DNA from 3 places in the Aggregatibacter aphrophilus ATCC 33389 genome. Region 3 is predicted to be linked to each of the others. Evidence: riboswitches for the same ligand, from Rfam matches in the RefSeq annotation. Region 3 holds a riboswitch; each other region holds the start of a gene.
What was found. Region 3 has a riboswitch for thiamine pyrophosphate ahead of thiD (bifunctional hydroxymethylpyrimidine kinase/phosphomethylpyrimidine kinase). Riboswitches for the same ligand answer to the same signal wherever they lie in the genome.
Positions count from the first base shown of each region.

Region 1: it holds a riboswitch for thiamine pyrophosphate, as region 3 does, so the genes downstream of both, thiE (thiamine phosphate synthase) here and thiD (bifunctional hydroxymethylpyrimidine kinase/phosphomethylpyrimidine kinase) in region 3, are expected to answer to the same signal.
Region 2: it holds a riboswitch for thiamine pyrophosphate, as region 3 does, so the genes downstream of both, EL144_RS09805 (ABC transporter substrate-binding protein) here and thiD (bifunctional hydroxymethylpyrimidine kinase/phosphomethylpyrimidine kinase) in region 3, are expected to answer to the same signal.

Region 1 is NZ_LR134327.1:280,131-288,365, reverse strand. Features, by position in the region: gene metJ (met regulon transcriptional regulator MetJ) at 1-27, shown strand, start outside; gene rsmE (16S rRNA (uracil(1498)-N(3))-methyltransferase) at 99-833, shown strand; gene EL144_RS01500 (YqgE/AlgH family protein) at 842-1,399, shown strand; gene ruvX (Holliday junction resolvase RuvX) at 1,399-1,818, shown strand; gene eno (phosphopyruvate hydratase) at 1,919-3,229, opposite strand; gene thiE (thiamine phosphate synthase) at 3,411-4,076, opposite strand; TPP riboswitch at 4,146-4,244, opposite strand; gene pyrG (glutamine hydrolyzing CTP synthase) at 4,387-6,021, opposite strand; gene brnQ (branched-chain amino acid transport system II carrier protein) at 6,218-7,561, shown strand; His leader region at 7,688-7,827, shown strand; gene hisG (ATP phosphoribosyltransferase) at 7,859-8,235, shown strand, end outside.
Region 2 is NZ_LR134327.1:2,039,081-2,047,315, forward strand. Features, by position in the region: gene parE (DNA topoisomerase IV subunit B) at 1-567, shown strand, start outside; gene parC (DNA topoisomerase IV subunit A) at 727-2,979, shown strand; gene EL144_RS09790 (Dps family protein) at 3,259-3,741, opposite strand; gene EL144_RS09795 (EmrA/EmrK family multidrug efflux transporter periplasmic adaptor subunit) at 3,932-5,092, shown strand; gene EL144_RS09800 (DHA2 family efflux MFS transporter permease subunit) at 5,102-6,619, shown strand; TPP riboswitch at 6,687-6,789, shown strand; gene EL144_RS09805 (ABC transporter substrate-binding protein) at 6,872-7,927, shown strand; gene EL144_RS09810 (helix-turn-helix domain-containing protein) at 8,081-8,235, shown strand, end outside.
Region 3 is NZ_LR134327.1:511,708-519,942, forward strand. Features, by position in the region: gene nagE (N-acetylglucosamine-specific PTS transporter subunit IIBC) at 1-969, shown strand, start outside; gene bioB (biotin synthase BioB) at 1,051-2,055, opposite strand; gene thiQ (thiamine ABC transporter ATP-binding protein) at 2,113-2,748, opposite strand; gene thiP (thiamine/thiamine pyrophosphate ABC transporter permease ThiP) at 2,732-4,360, opposite strand; gene thiB (thiamine ABC transporter substrate binding subunit) at 4,368-5,369, opposite strand; gene thiD (bifunctional hydroxymethylpyrimidine kinase/phosphomethylpyrimidine kinase) at 5,411-6,214, opposite strand; TPP riboswitch at 6,338-6,425, opposite strand; gene EL144_RS02710 (glycine zipper 2TM domain-containing protein) at 6,579-6,782, opposite strand; gene birA (bifunctional biotin--[acetyl-CoA-carboxylase] ligase/biotin operon repressor BirA) at 6,869-7,801, opposite strand; gene guaB (IMP dehydrogenase) at 7,961-8,235, shown strand, end outside.

The DNA.
Region 1 (8,235 bases), 230 kb from region 3:
ATTGATCCGGCCAAATGGGAATATTAATTTCTCATTTCTCTCTTTGCCCTCTTCTTTTCTGTTATGATAGGACTATGATTTTTAGTTAATGTTCTATTATGCGAGTACCTAGAATTTATCATCCCACTGCGTTGAATCATCTCACTTTTTGCACCTTGTCCGAAGACGGTGCCAACCATGTGGGACGTGTTTTACGTATGCTGCCCGGCGAACACCTTGAACTTTTTGACGGTACTAACCATATATACCAAGCTGTTATTACTCAGGTAGGTAAAAAATCCGTTGATGTCGAGATTTTAAGCCAACAGTTTGACGATAGAGAAAGCCCGTTGTCAATTCATCTTGGCCAAGTTATTTCTCGTGGCGAGCGAATGGAATTTACCATTCAAAAATCCGTCGAATTAGGCGTGAATGTAATTACACCGCTGTGGTCGGAACGCTGTGGTGTGAAGTTAGATAGCGATCGCATGGAGAAAAAAATCCAACAATGGCAAAAAATCGCGATTGCCGCCTGTGAGCAATGTGGGCGCAATAAAATTCCGGAAATTCGCCCGTTAATGAAGTTACAACAATGGTGTGCCGAGCAGGATGACACACTAAAATTGAATTTACATCCGAGGGCAACTCATTCCATTCGTACGTTACCGGCCATTCCGGCCGCCGGCGTGCGCTTATTAATTGGTTCTGAAGGTGGTTTATCGCCACAAGAAATCGCACAAACCGAGCAACAAGGGTTTGTGGAAGTCTTATTAGGAAAACGCGTATTACGCACTGAAACGGTAGCAATGGCGGCAATAACCGCATTACAAGTCTGTTTTGGTGATTTGGGGTAAGAATTATGATGGATTTACAAGATCATCTATTAATTGCCATGCCAAATTTAGATGACAGTTATTTTTATCGGACGGTCATTTATATTTGTGAGCATAACGAAAAAGGGTCTATGGGATTGGTCATTAACCAACCAACGGATTTGAGCATTGCGGAGCTAGGCGCCAAAATGAATTTTATGATGGTAACCGACCGCACTTATAACGACAAACTGGTGCTTGCCGGTGGGCCGGTGAATATCGATCGCGGTTTTATTTTGCACACCAACACCCCAAATACCTTTGATCATAGTTATAAAGTCAATGACAATCTCGTTTTGACAACCTCTGCCGACGTGGTAGATACCTTCGGTACCATGGGCGAACCGGAGAAATATTTGGTTACCTTAGGTTGTGCCAGTTGGGAGCCGAATCAGTTAGAGCAAGAGATTGTTCACGATTCTTGGTTGGTTGTGCCGGCGACGGAGCAAATTCTGTTTGATTTGCCATACGATCAGCGTTGGTTCGCAGCCAATCAGTTGCTTGGCATTGATGGACATAACTTTGTTGGTCAAGTTGGGCATTGTTAATGGGCATTACCGTTTTGGCGTTTGATTTCGGCACAAAAAGCATTGGCTGTGCGGTTGGTCAAAGCATCACCGGTACGGCGCAGTCTTTGCCGGCGTTTAAAGCGCAAGATGGCATTCCTAATTGGGACGCCATTGGCAAAACCATTAAAGAATGGCAACCGGCTCGAATTGTCGTCGGTTTGCCACTGAATATGGATGGCTCCGAACAAGAGCTGACCTTACGCGCCAAAAAATTCGCCAATCGCCTACATGGGCGCTTTAACTTGCCGGTGGAGTTACAGGATGAGCGCCTCACGACCACAGAAGCACGCAGTGAAATTTTCAGTCGTGGCGGTTATCGTGCCTTAAATAAAAGCAAAGTGGACGGTATTTCCGCTTGTTTAATATTGGAAAGTTGGTTTGAGCAATACAGTGAATAAATTGCTTTAAAAAAACACATAAAAAAATCACCGCACTTTTATTTTTCAACAAAAAGTGCGGTGTTTTTTAGCGAGTTTTAATAACTGCGATGGTTATTAATTAAGCTTGACCTTTAACCGCTTTTAAGCCTGGGAACGGAGCCGGTGTGCCGGAGCGCTCTAATGCTTCTTCGATACGGATTAATTGGTTGTATTTCGCAATACGGTCAGAACGGCTCATAGAACCAGTTTTGATTTGACCTGCTGCTGTACCAACCGCTAAATCTGCGATGGTTGCATCTTCAGTTTCACCTGAACGGTGAGAGATCACCGCGGTGTAACCTGCATCTTTCGCCATTTTGATGGCAGCTAAAGTTTCAGTTAAAGAACCGATTTGGTTGAATTTGATTAAGATGGAGTTTGCGATACCTTTTTCGATACCTTCTTTTAAGATTTTAGTGTTAGTTACGAATAAGTCGTCGCCCACTAATTGAACGCGGTCGCCTAACACTTTAGTTTGGTATGCAAAACCTTCCCAGTCAGATTCGTCTTGACCGTCTTCGATAGATACGATTGGGTATTGTTTAGTTAATTCTTCTAAATAGTGAGTGAACTCTTGAGAAGTGAATGAACGGCCTTCGCCTTTCATTTCGTATTTACCGGTTTCTTTGTTGTAGAACTCAGAAGATGCGCAGTCCATTGCTAAAGTCACGTCTTTACCTAATACATAACCTGCTTTTTCAACAGCTTCTTTGATACAGGCTAAAGCGTCAGCGTTAGAAGCTAAGTTTGGTGCGAAACCACCTTCGTCACCTACAGCAGTGCTCATGCCTTTATATTTTAATACTTTCGCAAGGTTGTGGAATACTTCAGCACCGATACGAAGTGCTTCACGTAATGTTTTCGCACCAACCGGTTGGATCATGAATTCTTGGATATCAACGTTGTTGTCTGCGTGTTCACCACCGTTGATGATGTTCATCATTGGTAATGGCATAGAGTAAACGCCTGGGGTGCCATTTAATTCTGCGATGTAAGCGTAAAGCGGAAGACCTTTAGATGCCGCTGCTGCTTTGGCGTTAGCAAGAGAAACGGCAAGAATCGCGTTTGCACCGAAATTAGATTTGTTGTCGGTGCCGTCTAAATCGATCATGATTTGGTCGATTTCAGCTTGGTTAGAAGCATCTTTGCCAAGAATTGCTTCAGCAATCGGACCATTTACCGCTGCAACAGCTTTTAATACGCCTTTACCTAAGAAACGGGATTTGTCGCCGTCGCGTAATTCTAAGGCTTCACGGGAACCGGTAGAAGCACCTGATGGCGCGGCTGCAAGGCCAACGAAACCGCCTTCTAAATGAACTTCGGCTTCCACAGTTGGGTTACCGCGTGAGTCGATAATTTCGCGACCAATGACTTTAACGATTTTTGCCATTTTATTTTCCTCATTAAGTTAATCAAAACGGGTTAGACTGTAAATGCTCGATATGATAAAGCTATTTTGCGATTTTGTCTTGTAAAATTGCATATCCTTTGATTTTTCTCACTATTTTACCGGGTGAAGTGCGGTGAGATTTTTTAATGGATTTAAATGGTTCCCGATAAAATCGATGCCTTTAGGAAGCATCGAAATAGTTAAGTAAATTTTTGACCGCACTTTGCCAATCCTCGGCTTGAGTGACCGCACTAATCACCGCAATACTGCTTACGCCCGTCGCGAGAACATCGGCAAAATGCGAGGCTGTAATGCCGCCAATGGCTACAGTCGGTATATCGCCTAAATCTTTTACTTGCGCGGCTAAATTGGCAATGCCCTGTGGCGCGGAAGGCATGATTTTAGATTGCGTGGGGAAAATATGCCCAAGCGCGATATAAGAGGGACGCAAGGGCAACACCAACTCAATTTCTTCTCTATTGTGCGTTGAAACGCCAAGGCGCAGTCCGGCTTGTTGAATTGCATTTAAATCCGCCGTGAGCAAATCCTCCTGTCCCAAATGTACGCCGTAAGCCTGATATTTAATTGCCAACTGCCAAAAATCATCCACAAATAACCGCACTTGATGTTGTTTGGCTAAGGCAATGCAACGGGCGATTTCCTCTTCTGCTTGTTCCGGCGAGCGATCTTTAATGCGAATTTGCAAGGTTTTTACGCTGGCATGAATGAGCCGTTCAATCCATTCGTAACTGTCCACAATAACATACAACCCCAACTTAAATTCGGTGGGCGCAAAAGGGGCATTGGGTGGAACAATTTCGGCTAAGTTAGACACTGATGTTGGCATAGCAAGTTCCAATGAATGAAATTAATGGAATGTAAAATGAATGAAAAATTGCTTGCTCACAGCGCAATAAGAAAAGGAAAACTTGTTTCCTACGCAGGGATTACCCCAACAGGTTCACGGATCCCGCAATGTTGCGATCTCAGCCTTCCGGCACTCCGACAAGCGGACTTTACTATAATCAACGGGGGAAGAAAGGACAAGGAGAAAACTGGTTTTTTGTGAGACAGGTCACAGTGAGAAAACAAAAAGCGCGGTCAAAAATCCAAGTGTTTTTTTGACCGCACTTTCATTTCAATTTTTCAGAAATTTGTTAGTCGGATTTTTTCTGATTGTCTTTTGCCACTTTCACAAAGCCGTCAAATAATGGGTGGCCGTCACGTGGCGTAGACGTAAATTCCGGATGGAATTGGCAAGCGATAAACCAAGGATGGTTTGGTACTTCGATGATTTCCACCAATTTTTTATCGGCGGATAAACCGGTCACTTTCAGACCTGCTTTTTCGATTTGCGGAAGCAATACGTTGTTTACTTCATAACGGTGACGGTGACGCTCTTCGATAGTTTCGGCGCCGTACAATTGGCGTGCCAGGCTACCTTCTGCTAAATGGCATTTTTGTGCGCCAAGACGCATGGTGCCGCCCAAGTCGGATTTGTCACTGCGAACTTCAGTGTTGCCGTCGGCGTCTTGCCATTCAGTAATTAAACCTACCACCGGTTGTTCACAAGTGCGGTCGAATTCGGAAGAGTTTGCGTGGCTCATGCCGGCGACATGACGGGCAAATTCGATTAACGCCACTTGCATACCTAAGCAAATGCCTAAATACGGAATATTGTTTTCACGCGCATATTTGGCGGTGAGGATTTTGCCTTCTACGCCACGATAGCCAAAGCCGCCCGGCACTAAAATACCGTCTAAGCCTTTTAAGATCTCTACGCCTTTGGTTTCTACATCTTGTGAGTCGATGTATTTAATATTCACGGTTAAACGATTTTTGAAGCCTGCGTGTTTTAAGGCTTCGTTCACGGATTTATACGCATCCGGCAATTCGGTGTATTTGCCCACCATGCCGATGGTGACTTCGCCTGTTGGGTTGGCTTGTTGGTATAACACTTGTTCCCATTCGGATAAATCCGCTTCCGGGCAGGTTAAGTGGAAACGATCACAAATAAAATCATCCAAGCCTTGAGATTTCAATAGCGCCGGGATTTGGTAAATGGAAGACACGTCTTTCAGAGAAATGACCGCGCGTTCCGGTACATTACAGAATAAAGCGATTTTGGCGCGTTCGTTCGGTGGCACCATACGATCGGAACGGCAAATGAGCACATCCGGCTGAATCCCGATGGAGAGTAATTCTTTTACGGAATGTTGCGTCGGTTTAGTTTTGACTTCGCCTGCGGTCGGAATGTATGGAACGAGCGTTAAATGCATGAAAATGGTACGTTCACGTCCCACTTGCACGGCAAGCTGACGCAAAGCTTCCAAGAACGGTAGTGATTCGATATCGCCCACGGTGCCGCCCACTTCCACGATGGCGATATCATGTCCCGCAGCACCATCAATCACGCGCGCTTTAATTTCGTTAGTAATGTGGGGGATCACTTGAATAGTGGCGCCCAAGTAGTCGCCGCGACGCTCTTTGCGTAGTACTTCAGAATAGATTTTGCCTGTAGTGAAATTGTTGCGTTTGGTCATTTTGGTACGAATGAAACGTTCGTAGTGACCTAAGTCCAAGTCAGTTTCTGCGCCGTCTTGGGTTACGAAAACTTCACCATGCTGGGTCGGGCTCATGGTGCCCGGATCGACGTTGATGTAAGGGTCGAGTTTCATGATTGTGACATTCAAACCGCGCGCTTCTAGGATTGCGGCAAGTGATGCTGCTGCAATGCCTTTACCAAGCGAAGAAACCACACCGCCTGTGACGAAAATATAATTGGTAGCCATAAGAAACCTACATTGTTGCTATTGTGATGGATGGAAAATTTAGGATAAAGATAAATCTATCAAGACGGGAGCGTAGTTTACAACAAAGGCGGAATTAACTCAATCACCGCTCAGGTGAATTGCAGCTAAAGTGCGGTCGAATAAAGCAACGTTTTTGTGCATTTTGTACTGTTTCATTACGAATTGAAGGGTTTTTATAGTAGAATGCCCCGGCTTTTTATCACAAGAGAAATTTATTATGTTTTCACGCAAAGATATTATTGTTTTAGGTATGATGATTTTCGCCCTATTTTTAGGCGCAGGGAATATCATTTTTCCGCCAATGGAAGGCTACACGGCAGGGCAGCATTGGGCAACCGCCGCCTTAGGATTTATTTTAACAGGCGTATTAATGCCATTTATCACCTTGGTTGTGGTGTCAATTTTAGGACGTGGCGAAGAACTTACCCGCTATTTACCAAAATGGGCAGAAGTGACTTTTTTGGTTATGTTGTATTTGGTGATTGGTTCCACTTTCGCTATGCCACGAATCACCAACGTGGCATACGAAATGGCATTAGTGCCGTTAGATCTTGTAGCAGATACACCAGCAACTCACCTGATTTTTGCTGTGGTCTTTAACATTATCGCCATGCTATTTATGCTTAAACCAAATACCATTATTTCCAGCGTTGGTAAATTTATGACCCCAGCGTTGTTGGTGTTATTGGTCGTAGTAACCGTCACAGTATTTATTTCCCCTTTGTCAGAAATTGCCGCGCCAACGAAAAGCTATGCAGATAGTTCTGCGTTGACCACCGGCTTAATCAGCGGTTATCAAACGATGGACGTTTTGGCGGCGATTGCTTTCGGTGGTATTGTTGCCCGAGCGTTAAGTGCGAAAAACGTCACTGAACCGCAAAAAATCATGCATTACACCGTTTCTGCCGGTTGCATTTCAGTGGTTTTATTAGCCGCACTTTACTTCTCCCTCTTCTATCTTGGGGCAACTAGCGACCAAGTAGCGCAAGGCGCAAGTAACGGTGGTCAAATTTTCTCTCGTTATGTAAACGTGTTATTTGGTAAAGAAGGTTCTTGGATCATGTCCGGCATCATCTTCTTGGCCAGTTTAACCACTTTAGTCGGCGTGACCAGTGCTTGTGCATACTACTTCGCTAAATTTTCCCACCGCTTGCCTTATGCCTTTTGGGTGGTGCTATTTACCATCATGACCACCATTATTTCCGAAAATGGCTTAACCAAATTATTGCAAGTGACCATTCCGGCATTGTTATTGATCTATCCGGTGGCGATTATGTTGGTGGTGTTGCAATTCGTTCGTGCTAAATTGCCACGTGTGAAATTAACCTATAACGCCACGATTGCGGTCACCGTGTGTTTTAGCTTGTGCGATAGCTTAAATAACGTGGGATTATTGTCTGACGGCATGAAACAATTCCTTAGCAACTTCCCGTTATATGATAATGGCTTGGCATGGTTAATTCCGGCGTTAGGGGTGATGTTCTTAACCATGTTGGTAGGTAAAAGCGCGAAGAAATAAGGGATAAATTTTGATGCCGAAGAAAATTTCTACAAAAAAGCCCTTGCATCGCAAAATTTTCTTGGCTATATTCTACCCATCTTTTGATTAAAAAGGATTCATTATGTACTTAACTAACGCATTACACCATCATCACCGTTTACCTGAATAATCTTTCGGGCATTCGGCGTGTTCGGAAGATAACTTCCGAGTACGAGTGAAATGCAGACATAATCAATCACCGTTTAAACAACCCCTCGGAAGGCAACTTTCGAGGGGTTTTGCGTTTTTAGGTTTTAACAAAATGAGGGCGACAACATGACTGACAAAAAACGTTTACGCATCGCCATGCAAAAGAAAGGGCGCTTAAGCAAAGACTGTGCAGAATTGCTGAGTCAATGCGGCGTGAAAATTAATTGGAACGAGCAACGCCTTATCGCCTATTCGGAAAATATGCCTATTGAAATCTTGCGCGTGCGTGATGACGACATTCCAGGCTTGATCTTCGACGGCGTGGCGGATCTCGGCATTATCGGCGAAAACGTGCTGGAGGAAGAAGAGTTGGGGCGTTTAGCTGCCGGAGAAACCGTCGCTTATAAAAAGCTGCGTCAGTTGGATTTCGGCGGTTGCCGTTTATCTTTAGCAATTGATCGCGATCAGCAATACAACGGCGTACAGGATTTCGCCAATGCCCG
Region 2 (8,235 bases), 810 kb from region 3:
TTGAACACCTGGGAAGTCTCACCGGAGCAAGTGTTAGCTTCACAAGAAGTGCATGACATTGCCGTGGCACTCGGTATTGACCCCGACAACGATGATTTATCTCAATTGCGCTACGGGAAAGTCTGTATTCTCGCCGATGCGGATTCGGATGGTTTACATATTGCCACCCTACTTTGCGCCCTCTTCCTACGCCATTTCCCGAAACTGGTGGAACAAGGCCATGTGTATGTAGCGATGCCACCGCTCTATCGAATCGACTTAGGCAAAGAAGTCTTCTATGCCCTCGATGAAAGCGAAAAAGAGGCTATTTTGGATCGTCTGAAAGGGAAAAAAGGCAAGCCGAACGTACAGCGTTTTAAAGGGTTGGGTGAAATGAACCCAATGCAATTACGCGAAACCACGATGGATCCGAACACCCGTCGTTTAGTGCAACTCACCTTTGAAGCACAAGGCGAAGAAAGCCAAGAAACAATGGAAACTATGGATATGCTACTGGCCAAAAAACGCGCTGAAGACCGTAAAAACTGGTTGCAAGCGAACGGGGATCAAGTGGATTTGGCTGTGTAAGAAGAAAAGTGCGGTGAAATTTTCAAACACTTCAAAACATTTCAAAAATCAACCGCACTTTAAATCTCCCCAGTTCCTCTTAACAGAAGAGGGAGAATTTGGCGAAAACCAATAAATTAAATGAACATTATCGACATAAATAAAACGCAAAAATAAATCATGACTGACTCCATCAACTACGAAGGCATCGAACAAATGCCACTACGCCACTTCACCGAAAGGGCGTATCTCAACTATTCCATGTACGTCATCATGGATCGCGCCTTGCCGTTTATCGGTGATGGTTTGAAGCCGGTACAGCGACGCATTATTTATGCCATGTCCGAGCTTGGGCTGAATGCGGCGGCAAAATATAAAAAATCTGCCCGTACTGTGGGGGATGTGTTGGGTAAATTCCACCCGCACGGTGATAGCGCTTGCTATGAAGCCATGGTGTTAATGGCGCAACCCTTCTCTTACCGTTACCCATTGGTTGACGGCCAAGGCAACTGGGGCGCGGTGGACGATCCTAAATCTTTCGCAGCAATGCGTTATACGGAATCCCGTTTATCTAAACTTTCAGAAGTTCTATTGGCTGAACTCGGTCAAGGTACCGTAGATTATCAACCGAACTTTGATGGCACCTTAGAAGAACCGCAATATTTACCGGCACGTTTACCACATATTTTACTCAACGGCACAACAGGGATCGCGGTGGGGATGGCAACGGATATTCCTCCGCATAATATAAATGAAATCGCCGATGCTGCAGTGATGTTGCTGGATAATCCGAAAACTACCTTGGATGACTTATTAACCGTAGTACAAGGCCCAGATTTCCCGACAGAGGCGGAAATCATTTCGCCGAAAGAAGAAATTCGCAAAATATATCAACAAGGTCGCGGCTCTATCAAAATGCGCGCAGCATGGAAAAAGGAAGACGGGGAAATCATTATCAGCGCCCTGCCGCACCAAGCCTCGCCATCCAAAGTGATTGCACAAATTGCCGAGCAAATGACCGCGAAAAAACTGCCGATGGTAGAAGATATTCGTGATGAAGCAGATCATGAAAATCCGGTGCGCATTGTGATCGTGCCGCGTTCGAATCGCGTAGATACCGATGCCATGATGGCGCATTTATTTGCCACCACCGATTTGGAAAAAAGCTACCGTGTAAACATGAACATGATTGGTTTGGATTACAAACCGGCAGTGAAAAATTTGTTGGAAATCCTCACCGAGTGGCTGACTTTCCGTCGCACCACCGTGACCCGGCGCTTGCAATATCGGTTAGACAAAGTGCTTGCCCGCCTGCATATCTTGCAAGGTTTGATGATTGCCTTTTTGAATATTGATGAAGTCATCGAAATCATCCGTCACGAAGATGAGCCAAAAGCCGAATTAATGGCACGTTTCAACTTAAGCGATGCACAAGCGGAAGCCATTTTGAACTTGCGTTTGCGTCATTTGGCGAAACTAGAAGAACATCAGTTGCAAGCGGAACAAGCGGAGTTAGAAAAAGAGCGGTCATCTTTGGAAGAGATTTTAGGCTCCGAACGCCGTTTAAATACGCTGTTGAAAAAAGAAATTCAACAAGATGCCAAAACGTACGCCAGCCCACGCCGTTCGCCGTTAGTTGAACGAGCGGAAGCCAAAGCCATTGCAGAAAATAAAATGCTGCCGACAGAACCGGTGACGGTGATTTTATCAGAAATGGGTTGGGTGCGTTGCGCGAAAGGGCATGACATTGATCCGCAAGGCTTAAGCTACAAAGCCGGCGACAAATATTTGGCGCATGCCTACGGTAAAAGCAATCAACCGGCGGTGTTTATCGACAGCACGGGGCGCAGTTACGCACTGGATCCGCTAAGTCTGCCGTCTGCCCGCTCACAAGGTGAGCCGCTCACCGGAAAACTTACCCTGCCGGCAGGCGCAACCATTGATCAGCTGCTTATTGAAAATGAAGATCAACCGTTGCTCATGGCATCCGACGCCGGCTATGGCTTTATTTGTAAATTCGCCGATTTAGTCGCTCGTAACAAAGCCGGTAAGGCGCTCATTTCCTTACTGGAAAATGCCAAAGTGTTACCGCCATTAACACTGAAAAATCCGACCGCACTTTTGGTGGCACTTACCTCCGCCGGCAGAATGCTGATTTTCCCGGTGCAAGATTTACCGGAACTCTCTAAAGGCAAAGGCAACAAAATCGTCACCATTCCATCCGCTAATGCCAAAGCGCGTTCCGAATTACTGGTGCGGTTATTGTTGATTGAGGAAAATTCCAGCCTGGTCTTCCATTCCGGTAAACGTAAAGTGACCTTGAAGCCGGAAGATTTACAGAAATTCCGTGCCGAACGGGGTCGCAAAGGGACGCAGTTACCGCGAGGCTTACACAGCAACGTAGAAATTGAAGTGGTGACACCACAGGAATAAAATTCAATACACAAAGGGCGCTCATGACGCCCTTTTCTATCTCAAAGTTCGGTCGATTTTTGCGATGTTTTCACACAGAGAGCGAATGCTACACAAGATTATTTAGATGAAGACTTATGCGTAGCGGATATTTATTCGTCATTTAAGTTAATGTAACTCATTGATACATTATATATCTTAAAATAAATATAGAAGAATTAATTCAGAGTTTTCTCTGCTTACAAAAAATCCTGCCCTAACATACGTTAAAGCAGGATTTTTCTTTTGGATTAGGATTAATTAACCGCGGCAGCTTTGGCAAGCAGCTTGGAACATCCAGATCAATTTTTCTTGTTCTTTGATGTAATCACTCATTTGTGAAGCGGTGCCTTCGTCATCTGCATCCGCAGCAAAAGCAAGAATTTCACGTTGTTGTGTCAACAAGACTTTGAAACCTTCTAAAGTACCTCTTAAACAGGCCGCCGCACTGCTCACTGCAATTTCTTCTTTAATACGGGAATGGCTTAAATATTGGCTGAACGCATTGTTTGGTGTGTAGCCCAAGGTCAAAATACGCTCTGCAACTTCATCCACTTTTTCCACAAGATCAGTATAAATTTCTTCAAATTTTGCGTGTAATTCAAAGAAGTTCACGTCTTTAATATTCCAGTGATAACCACGTACATTGGTATAAAACACTTGGTAAGTAGCTAATAATTCATTTAATTTTGCAGCTAAGACTTCAGATTTTGCGGTATCTAAACCAATCATTGTTTTTGACATAATGTGTTCTCCTATACTTTGTTAATTTATAAAAAGATGAACGATATAAACCCCAAATCGTTCGTTTTTGTTGGCGTAAGTATAGAAAAAAGCACATAATAGCGCTAATTGTTACACCGAATAGAATTGATAGATAATAAAAATTGAATAATAAAAAACAATTTCCGAAACCTATCAAAAAGGAACATAAATGACAGAAGTAAGTAAACCAACGGTTTCCAACCCCAAAAATACACGTAAAAAAGCGTTAAGTATTTTCTTTTTTATCCTCATCCTTATCACCGTTCTCACCGGATTATATTGGTTCTTTTTTATTAAAAATTATCAAACCACCGAAGACGCTTATGTGAGTGGTAACCAAGTGATGATTTCTTCGCAAATTGCCGGAAACGTGCGACAAATTAATGCAGAAAACATGGATTTTGTGCATGCGGGAGATGTGTTACTTGAATTGGATGACACGGATTATCAACTGAGTTTCAACCAAGCACAAAATACCTTGGCAAGTGCAGTACGCCAAATTTCGCAACTCGGCTACACCGTGAAACAACTGGAAGCAACTGTTCAAGCCAACCAAACGGCGTTGACCAAAGCACAAGGCGATTTAGCGCGCCGTGAACAGTTAGGGAAAAGCGGAGCGATTGATAAAGAATCGCTACAACACGCCAGAGAAGCAGTAATGACAGCGGAAGCCAACTTAAAAGCGGTTAAGAACCAGCTTGCTGCCAATAAATCCTTATTAATGAATGTGCCGCTAAAAGAGCAGCCGGAAATTCAAAAAGCCATCAGTTCGGTCAAACAGGCGTGGCTCAATTTGCAACGTACCAAAATCACCAGCCCGGTCGATGGCTATGTAGCACGCCGAAGCACACAAGTGGGACAAAAAGTTGCCGTGGGTAGCGCGCTGATGGCAATTATTTCCAACGAACAAATGTGGGTTGATGCCAATTTCAAAGAAACACAATTAAAAGATATGCGAATCGGACAGCCGGTGAAATTATCCTTTGATTTATACGGTCATGATGTGAAATTTGATGGCAAAGTAGAAGGTATCGAAATGGGAACCGGCAGCGCATTTTCTTTGCTCCCTGCCCAAAATGCCACCGGTAACTGGATCAAAGTGGTGCAACGTGTGCCTGTACGTATCAGCTTAGATGCACAACAAATCGCTAACTACCCGTTGCGTATGGGCTTATCTACCTTGGTTGAAGTGAATATTTCAGATACCCGTGGTGAAATGTTATCGCAACAAAAACGTACTGCGCCGCTCTATTCCACCAATACGTTGAATTATGATCAAAGTGCGGTGGAAAATCTCATCGAAAAAATTATTCGCGATAACACAAACTAAGGCTTGCCCATCATGCAAAAACCTATTGAAGGTGCTGCCCTTGGCATCATTACGTTAGCGCTGTCTCTTGCCACGTTCATGCAAGTATTGGATTCCACCATTGCAAACGTGGCGATCCCCACGATTTCGGGCGATCTCGGCGCATCGTTCAGCCAAGGCACTTGGGTGATTACCTCTTTCGGCGTCGCCAATGCGATTTCTATTCCGATTACCGGCTGGCTTGCCAAACGTTTTGGGGAAGTAAAATTATTCCTCATTTCCACCGCACTTTTTGTTTTAGCCTCTTGGTTATGCGGCATTTCCCATAGCTTGGAAATGTTGATTCTGTGCCGTATTTTCCAAGGATTAGCGGCAGGCCCGATTATTCCGCTGTCTCAGAGTTTGCTACTCAATAACTATCCTCCCGAAAAACGGGGTATGGCATTGGCATTTTGGTCAATGACCGTAGTAGTTGCACCGATTTTCGGTCCCATTCTCGGCGGTTGGATCAGTGATAATTTACATTGGGGGTGGATCTTCTTTATTAACGTACCGATTGGGCTTGTCATTATCGGTGCCAGCTGGAAAATTTTAATGCCGAGAGAAAGTAAAATTCAGCACCAGCCTATAGATACGATGGGGTTAATCTTGTTGGTATTAGGTGTGGGCTGCCTGCAATTAATGCTGGATCAAGGACGTGAGCAGGATTGGTTCAACTCCACTGAAATCATTATTCTTGCCGTCATTTCTGCCGTTACCTTAAGCGCACTTGTCATTTGGGAACTCACGGACGACAACCCGGTAGTAGATATTTCCCTATTCAAGCAACGCAATTTCACTGTAGGCTGTTTATCCACCAGCTTGGCATTTTTAATTTACCTCGGCTCCGTCGTATTAATTCCCTTGTTGTTGCAACAGGTTTTTGGCTACACCGCCACTTGGGCCGGCTTAGCATCAGCGCCCGTAGGACTGTTCCCGATTTTGTTATCCCCTCTTATCGGTAAGTTTGGACATAAAATCGATATGCGTATTTTGGTGACCATCAGCTTTGTAGTCTATGCCATTACCTTTTATTGGCGCGCCGTTACCTTTGAACCGGGCATGAGCTTTGCCGATGTGGCACTGCCGCAAATGGTACAAGGGTTAGCTGTTGCCTGTTTCTTCATGCCGCTCACCACCATTACGCTGTCTGATTTACCGGCGCACAAAATGGCCTCAGCTTCCAGTTTGTTTAACTTTTTGCGAACCCTCGCCGGTTCTATCGGCACTTCCCTTACTACATTCTTGTGGTATAACCGTGAAGCCGTTCACCACTCACAGCTGACTGAAGCCATTACCCCGTATAACCCGAACGCACAACAGTATTACCAAATGATGGAGCGTTTTGGCATGGGCGAAGAACAAACCTCTTCTCTGCTTGCTCGTAACATTACATCGCAAGGTTTTATCATCGGCGCCAACGAGATTTTTTGGTTATCCGCCGTGCTGTTTTTGGTGTTATTTATTTTGGTCTGGTTTGCCAAACCGCCTTTTGGAAACCGACACTAAAGTGCGGTCCAAAAAAGAAATATTTTTCACTTTTATTTACAAATCAATAACAAACGCCTATAGTAATGCGCGTTAGTCGGGGTGCTCCGTTAGCTTAAATAACAGAGCTGAGAAATACCCGTGAACCTGATACAGTTAGCACTGACGTAGGAAACTAATGCACTTCACTCTGCTTCCATGGCTTATTTCAGCCAATTTTCCCGTTTAGTTGTTAGCTGGTTTTGTTTTTCAATCTCACCAAGGATTAACTCAATGACCAAGCTTTCTAAAAATTATTCTCCCCTAAAAACATCCTTAAAAACGACCGCACTTTGCTTACTTCCAATGCTGTTTTATACACACAACGCCCAAGCGGAAGGCAAACTGACCATTTATTGCAGCGTACAAAATGTGACCTGTGAAAAAGTCACGAAACGCTTTGCCGAAAAATACAACGTGGATGCTCAATTTGTACGAAACAGCACCGGCACCGTGCTCGGTAAAATCAAAGCAGAAAAAGAAAATCCACAAGCCGATGTATGGTTTGGCGGCACATTTGAACCGCACTTACAAGCCGCCGACCAAGGTTTGCTCGCGACCTATCGTTCTCCGTTACAAAAAAATATCATGCCGCAATTTAAGAAATTAATGGATGAACGAGGTGATTACACGTCGATCATTTATTTAATGGAAGTCGCCATTGGCGTGAATACGGAAAAATTAAAACAGCTCAATATTCCGGAACCAAAATGCTTTGCCGATTTGCTCAAACCGGAATTCAAAAATCAAATTCAGTATGCCGATCCCCGCGTATCCGGCACGGGCTATTCTTTTCTGACGACATTAGTGCAGCTTTGGGGCGAAGAAAAAGCGTTTGATTACTTGAAAAAACTCAATGCGAACGTGGCACAATATTCGAAAAGCGGCTTAGCTACCGGCAATTTAGCTACCGGTGAAGTGGGCGTTGATATTGCCTTTATGCACGGCTATGTGCGTGAAAAAGACAAAGGCGCACCAGTAAAAGGCATTTTGCCTTGTGAAGGCGTGGGCTACACGTTAGGGTCGGTAAGCATTATCAAAGGCGCACGTAATCTAGAAAATGCCAAACACTTCGTGGACTTCGTTCTCGACACCGAAGCGCAAGAAATCCCATGGCGTGAGTCCGACTCTTACCAAATCCCTGCCAACATCCATGCGAAAGCGTCCCCAAAAGCCAGCGATCCAAGCAAACTAAAATTATTGGATATTGACTTCATCCGCTTTGGCGCCGACGCGGAAAGCAAACGCTTAATTGAGCGTTGGGTTGAAACAGTAAAAGGAGAAAAATAGTTGGGAGAAAAGTGCGGTGGAAATTTTAATCGTTTACAGTTTATATCACACAGAATATAAAGCATAAATTATGCTTTACAAGATATAAAACAAATTTTATACTCCATAGCGTATAAAATAATTTCTATACGCTATAGCGTATGAGGAGTCACCATGGTTATCACCACCGCAAAAATGCTTTCTCATGTAATTCGTGAATTTCGCTATCAAGGCGATCTGTCACAAACTGATGTTGCTAAACTCGCCGGAACGACCCAAGCCAGAATTTCAGCGTTTGAGAATGAGCCGGAGCGTACTAAGTTAGAAAC
Region 3 (8,235 bases):
CTTTCTTTCATTCTGCTTTATGTATGGCCTTATATCTTCAACGCATTAGTTTCTTTCGGTGAATCCATCAAAGATTTAGGCGCTGTAGGTGCGGGTATTTACGGTTTCTTCAACCGTCTATTAATTCCGGTGGGCTTACACCATGCCTTAAACTCTGTATTCTGGTTTGACGTGGCCGGTATTAATGACATTCCGAATTTCTTAGGTGGTGCAAAATCCATCGCTGAAGGCACCGCAACTGTTGGTGTTACCGGTATGTATCAAGCAGGTTTCTTCCCGGTCATGATGTTCGGTTTACCGGGCGCTGCATTGGCGATTTACCAATGTGCAAAACCAAGCCAAAAAGTGAAAGTAGCTTCCATCATGTTAGCCGGTGCATTTGCCTCTTTCTTCACCGGTATCACCGAACCGCTTGAATTCTCCTTCATGTTCGTCGCACCAATTCTTTATGTGTTACACGCGCTATTAACCGGTATTTCCGTGTTTATCGCAGCCAGCATGCACTGGATTGCGGGCTTCGGCTTCAGCGCAGGTTTAGTGGATATGGTGCTATCTTCACGTAACCCATTAGCCGTTGATTGGTACATGTTATTAGTACAAGGTTTGGTATTCTTCACCATTTACTACTTGGTGTTCCGCTTTGCTATCCAAGCCTTCAACTTAAAAACCATTGGTCGTACGGAAGAGGCTGAAGAGTCTGTAGCGGCACAACCGGTAACCAACCAATCACGCGAAGAAAGAGCGGTCAAATTTATTGACGCTTTAGGGGGAGCCGATAACTTCAAAACTATCGATGCTTGTATTACCCGTTTACGCTTGACCTTAGTTGATCGTGAGAAAATCAATGAAGAACAATTAAAAGTTCTCGGTTCTAAAGGCAACGTAAAACTCGGCAACGATGGTTTACAAGTGATTCTTGGCCCAGAAGCCGAACTTGTCGCAGAAGCAATTAAGGCGAAAGTGAAATAATTTCAAATACAACAAAAATCCTTAAACACACAAAAGCCACTTTGACTTCAAAGTGGCTTTTTTATTCGTTTCCATCAAGCATCAACGCAAATGCTTATTCTCTTCCGTTTCCGGTTCTAAATCGAGTTTTTCCATCAACAAACGGTCGCCGTCCTCTTCTGGGTTGCTGGTTACGAGCAGTTTGTCGCCGTAGAAAATGGAGTTAGCTCCAGCCATAAAGCACATTGCCTGCATTTCTTCGCTCATGCCTTGGCGACCGGCGGATAAGCGGACGTAACTGTTTGGCATAGTGATACGCGCCACGGCGATAGTGCGCACGAATTCTGTCCAGTCCAAATCTTCTGCATCGGCAAGCGGTGTGCCTTCGATTTTCACTAATTGGTTGATAGGAACGGATTCCGGTTGCGGATCCAAATTCGCCAGGCTGGCAATGAGTCCTGCGCGTTCTTTGCGGGTTTCGTTCATGCCCACAATCCCACCGCAACAGACTTTCAAACCGGCTTTACGCACTTTGCCTAAGGTACTGATACGGTCGTCAAAACGGCGCGTGCCAATCACTTCACTGTAATGCTCCGGCGCGGTGTCTAGGTTGTGGTTATAATAATCCAAGCCTGCGTCTTTTAATTCTTCCGCCATGCCGTCTTGCAATAAGCCGAAGGTACCGCAAGTTTCCATACCGAGGGATTTCACCGCCTTGATGATTTCCGTCACTTTGGCGATATCTTTTGGTTTCGGGCCGCGCCACGCGGCACCCATGCAAAAACGCCCTGCGCCACGGGCTTTGGCGATTTTGGCTTTCGCAACGATTTCTTCTACATCTAATAATTGTTGATTTTGCACGCCTGTTTGATAACGCGCCGATTGCGGACAATAACCACAATCCTCCGGGCAACCGCCGGTTTTAATCGACATTAAGGTAGAAAGCTGAATGGCGCGTGGGTTAAAGTTTTTGCGATGAACTTGCGCCGCACGATAGACCAAATCCAAAAACGGCGTTTCAAACAACGCTTCCACTTTGCACACAGACCAATATTCCACGCTTGGGTGGGGAGTGATAGAGTAAATTTGTAGAGTACTGCTTAACATAGTTTTCCTTTAAGTAGAAAACACTTTTTAAAAGTGCGGTACATTTTATGCGTATTTTTATTCTTGGGTTATCCGACCATTTTCCACACGAATCATCCGATCAACATTGCCTTTCAACTCGGAAGGTTGATGGGTGACAAGCAATAAGGTCAGATTTTTGCGTTGGCAAAGTTGGTCGATTAAATCCAACATTTCGCTCCGCAAAGCCGGATCGAGCGCGGAGAACGGCTCGTCCAACAATAAAATCGGCTTATCGCGCAACAAACAACGGGCCAAGGCGACACGCTGTTTTTGTCCGCCGGAAAGGCTGTTTGGTTGACGGTTCAAAAAATCCGTTAAACCCACAGCGGCGGCTACTTGTTCAAGCTGTTGTTGCTCAAGTGCGGTCAATTTTAACGATATTTTTAAGCCTAACGCCAAATTTTTCCAAACGGTTAAGTGCGGAAACACATTGTTCTCTTGAAACAAAATAGACACAGGGCGTCCATAAGGCGCGCTTTGCGTATGATTTTCACCGTTGAGCCAAACTTCGCCACGGGTCGGCAAAACAAAGCCGGCAATCAAATTAAGCAAGGTACTTTTGCCTGCACCACTTGGCCCGATAATGGCAATACGCTCCCCTGCCGCCACGTGCAAATCAAACGTCATGGGCATGATGTTATCGGCTAAAAATACCTTATCTAAACGAATCATACTGTTCCTTTTGTTGTTCGTCTTTTTGTTGCTCAAGCAAGGCAAATATTATGCCGCACAATAACAGCAAAATGCCTGCGGTAACTGCCGCTTCTGCGTTGCGATAGCTACCTAATTGTTGATACAACAAATGTGGCAACGAGGTAAAATCTTGATTACCGAATAACGCAATGGCGGTGAAATCCCCTAACGATAGCGCGAATGCCAAGGCAAGTGCGTATTTTATCGGCGTGCGCAGATCGTGCCATTCAATTAAACGAAATCGCTGCCAGCCTACAATGCCAAGGGAATTACACAGGCGTTCGTAATATTGCATATTATTGTTAAACGGCACACTTAAAATTCGTAACACAAAGGGCATCGCACTTAACGCGTTACAAACCACCACAATGGCAAATAAATAAGCGTTGTTAAAGTCAATTTCACGCAACAATAAAAACAACCCCATAGCGAGAACTAAAATGGGAATCGCCAAAATCACCATGCCTGCATTAATAATAAAGTGCGCGGTTTTCACATAATACAACCATTGCAAACGACGGGATAACAACAATAACGCCACCGCCATAAGCAATGCCAACAAGGCGGAAGCCGGCGCGATAGTTAAGGAATAGGCTAAAGCCTTCCAAAGTTGCGGGTTTTGCCATGCAGCGAGCCATTTTTCCGATGTTAGCGCGCCGATAATAATATTCAATAACGGCGACAACATAAATAACACAAATAGGGCAAGCAAAAAAATGTGGAAAATTTTCACCGCACTTTGCGGCCGGGTAAACCAACGATAGCCACTGCTCAAACTGGTTTGCGTTGTACGGCTAAACCAACTGCTCACACTAAACAGTAACAGACAAAAAATAAATTGTAACAACGCAAACAACGCCGCCTTCGGCAAATCAAACTCAAACAAAATCGCCTGATAAATGGCAGTTTCCAGCGTGGTATATTGCGGCCCGCCACCGAGTGTTAACACGACAGTGAAACTGGTGAAACATAACATGAAAATCAGGCTGAACGAAGGCAGAATTTGTTGGCGTAAATAATACCATTCCACTAAACGCACAAAGCGCCATCCACGTATATTTAGTTGTGCCGCCAGTTGGTGTTGTTGGTAAGGAATCGCTTCCAAACTTTGCAGAAAGAGTTTGGTCGCAAGCGGAATGTTAAAAAAGACATGAGCAATTAAAATGCCCGACAAGCCGTAAATGCTCCCCGCCCAAGTGCGGTCAAAAAAATGCAAGATTTGCGCAATCCAACCCGACGCGCCATACACGCCGATTAACCCGAAAATGGCGACCAACACCGGCAATACAAAGGTGAGCGACATGATTTTCAGCAAAAAATTTTTGCCGATAAAATCCATATAATAAAACGCACGCGCCAACAGCATACCGAAAAACAAAGACAACAATGCCGAAAGCAAGGCCTGCCCTAAACTAAAGGCAATAACATGGTGCAAATAAGCATCATGAAAAATCAGTCGCCAGTCATAGCTGCCTTCCGCCAACACAGCACGCAACGCACCCGTATAAAACAGCGTGATAAATAAAATAACAAACATTCCGCCCAGATAATGACGTGGGCGGAATTGTGAGTTGGAAAACAACGCAAACATTAATGGATTACTTTGTTAAGGTGGTTTGCCATTGGCTGATCCATCTTTTTAACGCGTCCGATGTTGCCGCCGAAGTGTCCAAAAAGGTTTCTTGTAGTTTTTGCGCTTTTAAGGCATCAAAGTGCGGTTCCACCGCTTCTTGAATCACCGGGAACATCACATTGGCGCTGACAATGTGTTTTTGTGCTTCAGGTGTGATCAAATACGCCATAAATTGATCGGCACATTGGTTCTTATGCTCCACCACCCGTGCCGCCAATTCTACTTGCATCACATTGCCTTCGACAAACTGTGTGGCTGCGTAATTTTCTTTATTTTCAAATAATTGGTGATATAACGGCGATGTGCTGTAGCTTAACACCACATCCGCCTCACCTTTCAAAAAGGCACCATAAGTGTCAGACCAGCCTTTACCTACCGTCACCGTGTGTTTGGCCAATTGTTGCCACGCCTGCGCCACTTGTTCTGCCGGGTAAACGGTATTCATCCACACCAACAAACCACGACCGACACTGCTGGTGCGTGGGTCTTGATAGATGACACGCAAATCTTCACGTTCGACCAATTCTTTTAAACTTTTCGGCGGATTCTTGACTTTATCTTTGTCATACACAAACGCATAAGTACCAAAATCATAAGGCAGGAAGGTGTTGTCTTGCCATTGGGTCGGCAAACTGAGTTTGCTTAAATCCACGTGATTGATATCAAACAGTTTGCTTTTTTTGGCCTCTTCCAACACAAAATTATCCAAACCTAACACAATGTCTGCCTTGGTTTTATGCCCTTCCAAACGCACTCGATTAAACAGCGTACCGCCACTTTCAAAAGGCATATAATTCACTTTGCACAGCGGGTATTTTTGCTCAAATCCCTGTTTTATTTTCGGCCCGGCGCCCCAGTCGGAAGTGAAGGAATCGTAGGTATAAATATTCACGTTTTGCGCCTGTTGGCCGGCTAAAACGGCAGTGGAAAATGAAAGTGCGGTGAAAAATAAAATTGTTTTTTTCATAACAAGTCCTTAGTGAGATTAAATTGACGTTAAATTAAACCTTATTCTTGATATGTCCAATGATTGATCGGCCCATGTCCGTGGCCAATATTTAACGGGTGGCTAATGACGGCACCGATATACGCCTTGGCGGTTTGCACGGCGGATCGAATATCCGCCCCTTTGGCTAATTCTGCAGTGAGGCAGGCGGAAAACGTGCAACCTGTGCCGTGAGTGTGTGGCGTCGGATAGCGTGGCGATTGCAAAACAAAATGTTCGTTAGGGGTAAAAATCCAATCGCAACACTCCGCGCTTTGCGAATTGCCGCTATGTCCACCTTTAATTACCACCGTTTTTACGCCCTGCGCCTGCAACATTTGCGCGGCTCGTTGGGCGCTTTGCTCATCCACAATGTCTATGCCGGTTAATGCCATCGCTTCCGGTAAATTCGGAGTAATCACCTCCGCCTGCGGCAATAAAAATTTAACCAAAGAATCCACCGCACTTTGTTGCAGCAACGGCGCACCGCCTTTGGCAATCATCACAGGATCCAACACCAACGGTCTAAAATCATATTGCGTTAATGCCTCAGCGACACACTCGATTATTTCTGCCGTGCCTAACATACCGATTTTAAAGGCGCTAATCGTGAAATCATCGGCGATAGCTTTCAGCTGGCTTTGAATGGTTTGCAGGGGAATGGGGTGAATATCAAACACGCCCAACGTGTTTTGCGCAGTAATTGCCGTAATCACCGATGTGCCGAACACGCCACGCATTTGAAAAGTTTTTAGATCAGCTTGAATGCCGGCGCCACCACCGCTGTCCGAGCCGGCAATGGTTAAAGCTTGAACGATGTTACTCATAATATCCTCCGCGATTTAACGAAGAGGAAACACATAAACCATATTGCATAATTGTTCCTTTATTTAAGGAAAAGAGTGAATTGGCAATAATGACGAATGAAGATGAGAGAAAAGAAAGGAAATTTGATTCTCCGATTAGTTTCCTACGTCAGTATTAACTGTATCAGGTTCACGGGTATTATCTCAGCACGAAGCACCCCGACTAATAACGGCTTTCAGTCTATCGATTTTGGCTATGCGTGACAAGAGGACAACGGAATTTTCATGGAAAAATGTAATTGAAGAGAATGAGTTAAAAAAAGTGCGGTCAGAAACACATTTATTTCTGACCGCACTTTTTATTGATTGGTGTAGATAAGTCTGATTACTTACCGACTTGGCTACCGATTAAGCCGCCTAATGCCGCACCACCTAGGGTTGCGCCGGTTGAGCCACCGATTACATTACCGGCCACACCACCAACCGCAGCACCAATCGCAGTATTTTTCTGCGTTCTGCTTAAATTGTGGCAACCGGTTAACGCGACAGCTAAGGTAACAATACCGAGAATTTGAACAATCTTTTTCATTTTAAAACCTCATTAGTTGCTTAAATGATATGAGTAATGTTCTTGTTTATACTCAGCACGTTAGACTGAGCTTTTGCTAAAAAGTTTTACTTTTTACGCAATGACACCTCGCCGGCATTAAAGTACCGAACGCCATCTTGCGTCATTAAACACAAATGGCCACTGCTATTGATACCTTGGTCAATGCCGGAAATCATGCTCTTTTCAGTAATCACATTCACTTCCGTACCGAAATACGCATCATGTTCCAACCATTGTTGTTGTATTTCCGCGTCAATACCGTGCTGCTCAAAATGAGACAAATAACGATAAATGGTTTTCACCATTTGGATAATGATCTGTTCACGATCGATATCGGGAAAAAACTCACTTAATTCCGCCCACGGCTGGTCGATATGCTTTTCCTGCCCAAGTGAAACATTCATGCCAATGCCTATGACCAAATTTAATTTGCCGTTTGGACGATTGATAATTTCCACCAAAATGCCCGCCAGTTTTCGATCATTGACCAAAATATCATTCGGCCATTTCACTTGAAAGCCGTACATATCCAATTCCACCAACGACTGCACGATAGCGAGCCCAGTCACCGAACTCAAGCCATCTAAAGGTTTACTTGGATCTAACTGCCAATAAAAGCTCAAAATAATCTGCCCGGCAAAAGGGGAAATCCATTGCCTTCCGCGACGTCCACGCCCTGCACTTTGGTATTCCGCCAAGCAAAGATCACCTTTTTGCAGCGTTTCAATATTATCCAATAAATACTGATTGGTTGAGGAAATCACTGGCTTTAACGTGACATGATAAGGCTGCAAGGCTTGAGCTAAGCGCTGTTCATTAAGTAGCGGTAACTCAGGAACCAAATAAAGATGATCGCCTTCCAGCTCAAAACATAACCCTTGCTGTTCCAATTGCGCGACCTCGTTTAACAATTCCGCTTTGTTACAGCCTAAAAGTGCGGTCAAATTTTCCAATGAATTTTCTACGCCACCGATAAGAAGTTCGATTAATTTTGCCATGTGTATTCCTATAACTTGGGTTGGCTAATGTATTTTATCGGCGGTTATCATACGCTAAAAATCCCGTCTTTTTACAATTTTTTCTTTCCAAAAGCAGGGCAAATCTGTATAATCCGCCCGCAATATTTTTTCATCATTAATCATAAGAGAGATATTGCAATGGCATTACGCATCCTAAAAGAAGCACTCACGTTTGACGACGTTCTTCTCGTTCCCGCTCACTCTACCGTGTTACCTAACACAGCGAACCTTTCAACCCAATTAACCTCTACCATTCGCTTAAGCATTCCTATGTTATCTGCAGCAATGGACACCGTAACCGAAGCGAAATTAGCCATTTCTCTCGCGCAAGAAGGCGGCATTGGTTTCATTCATAAAAATATGACGATTGAACGCCAAGTAAATCGCGTCCGCAAAGTGAAAAAATTTGAAAG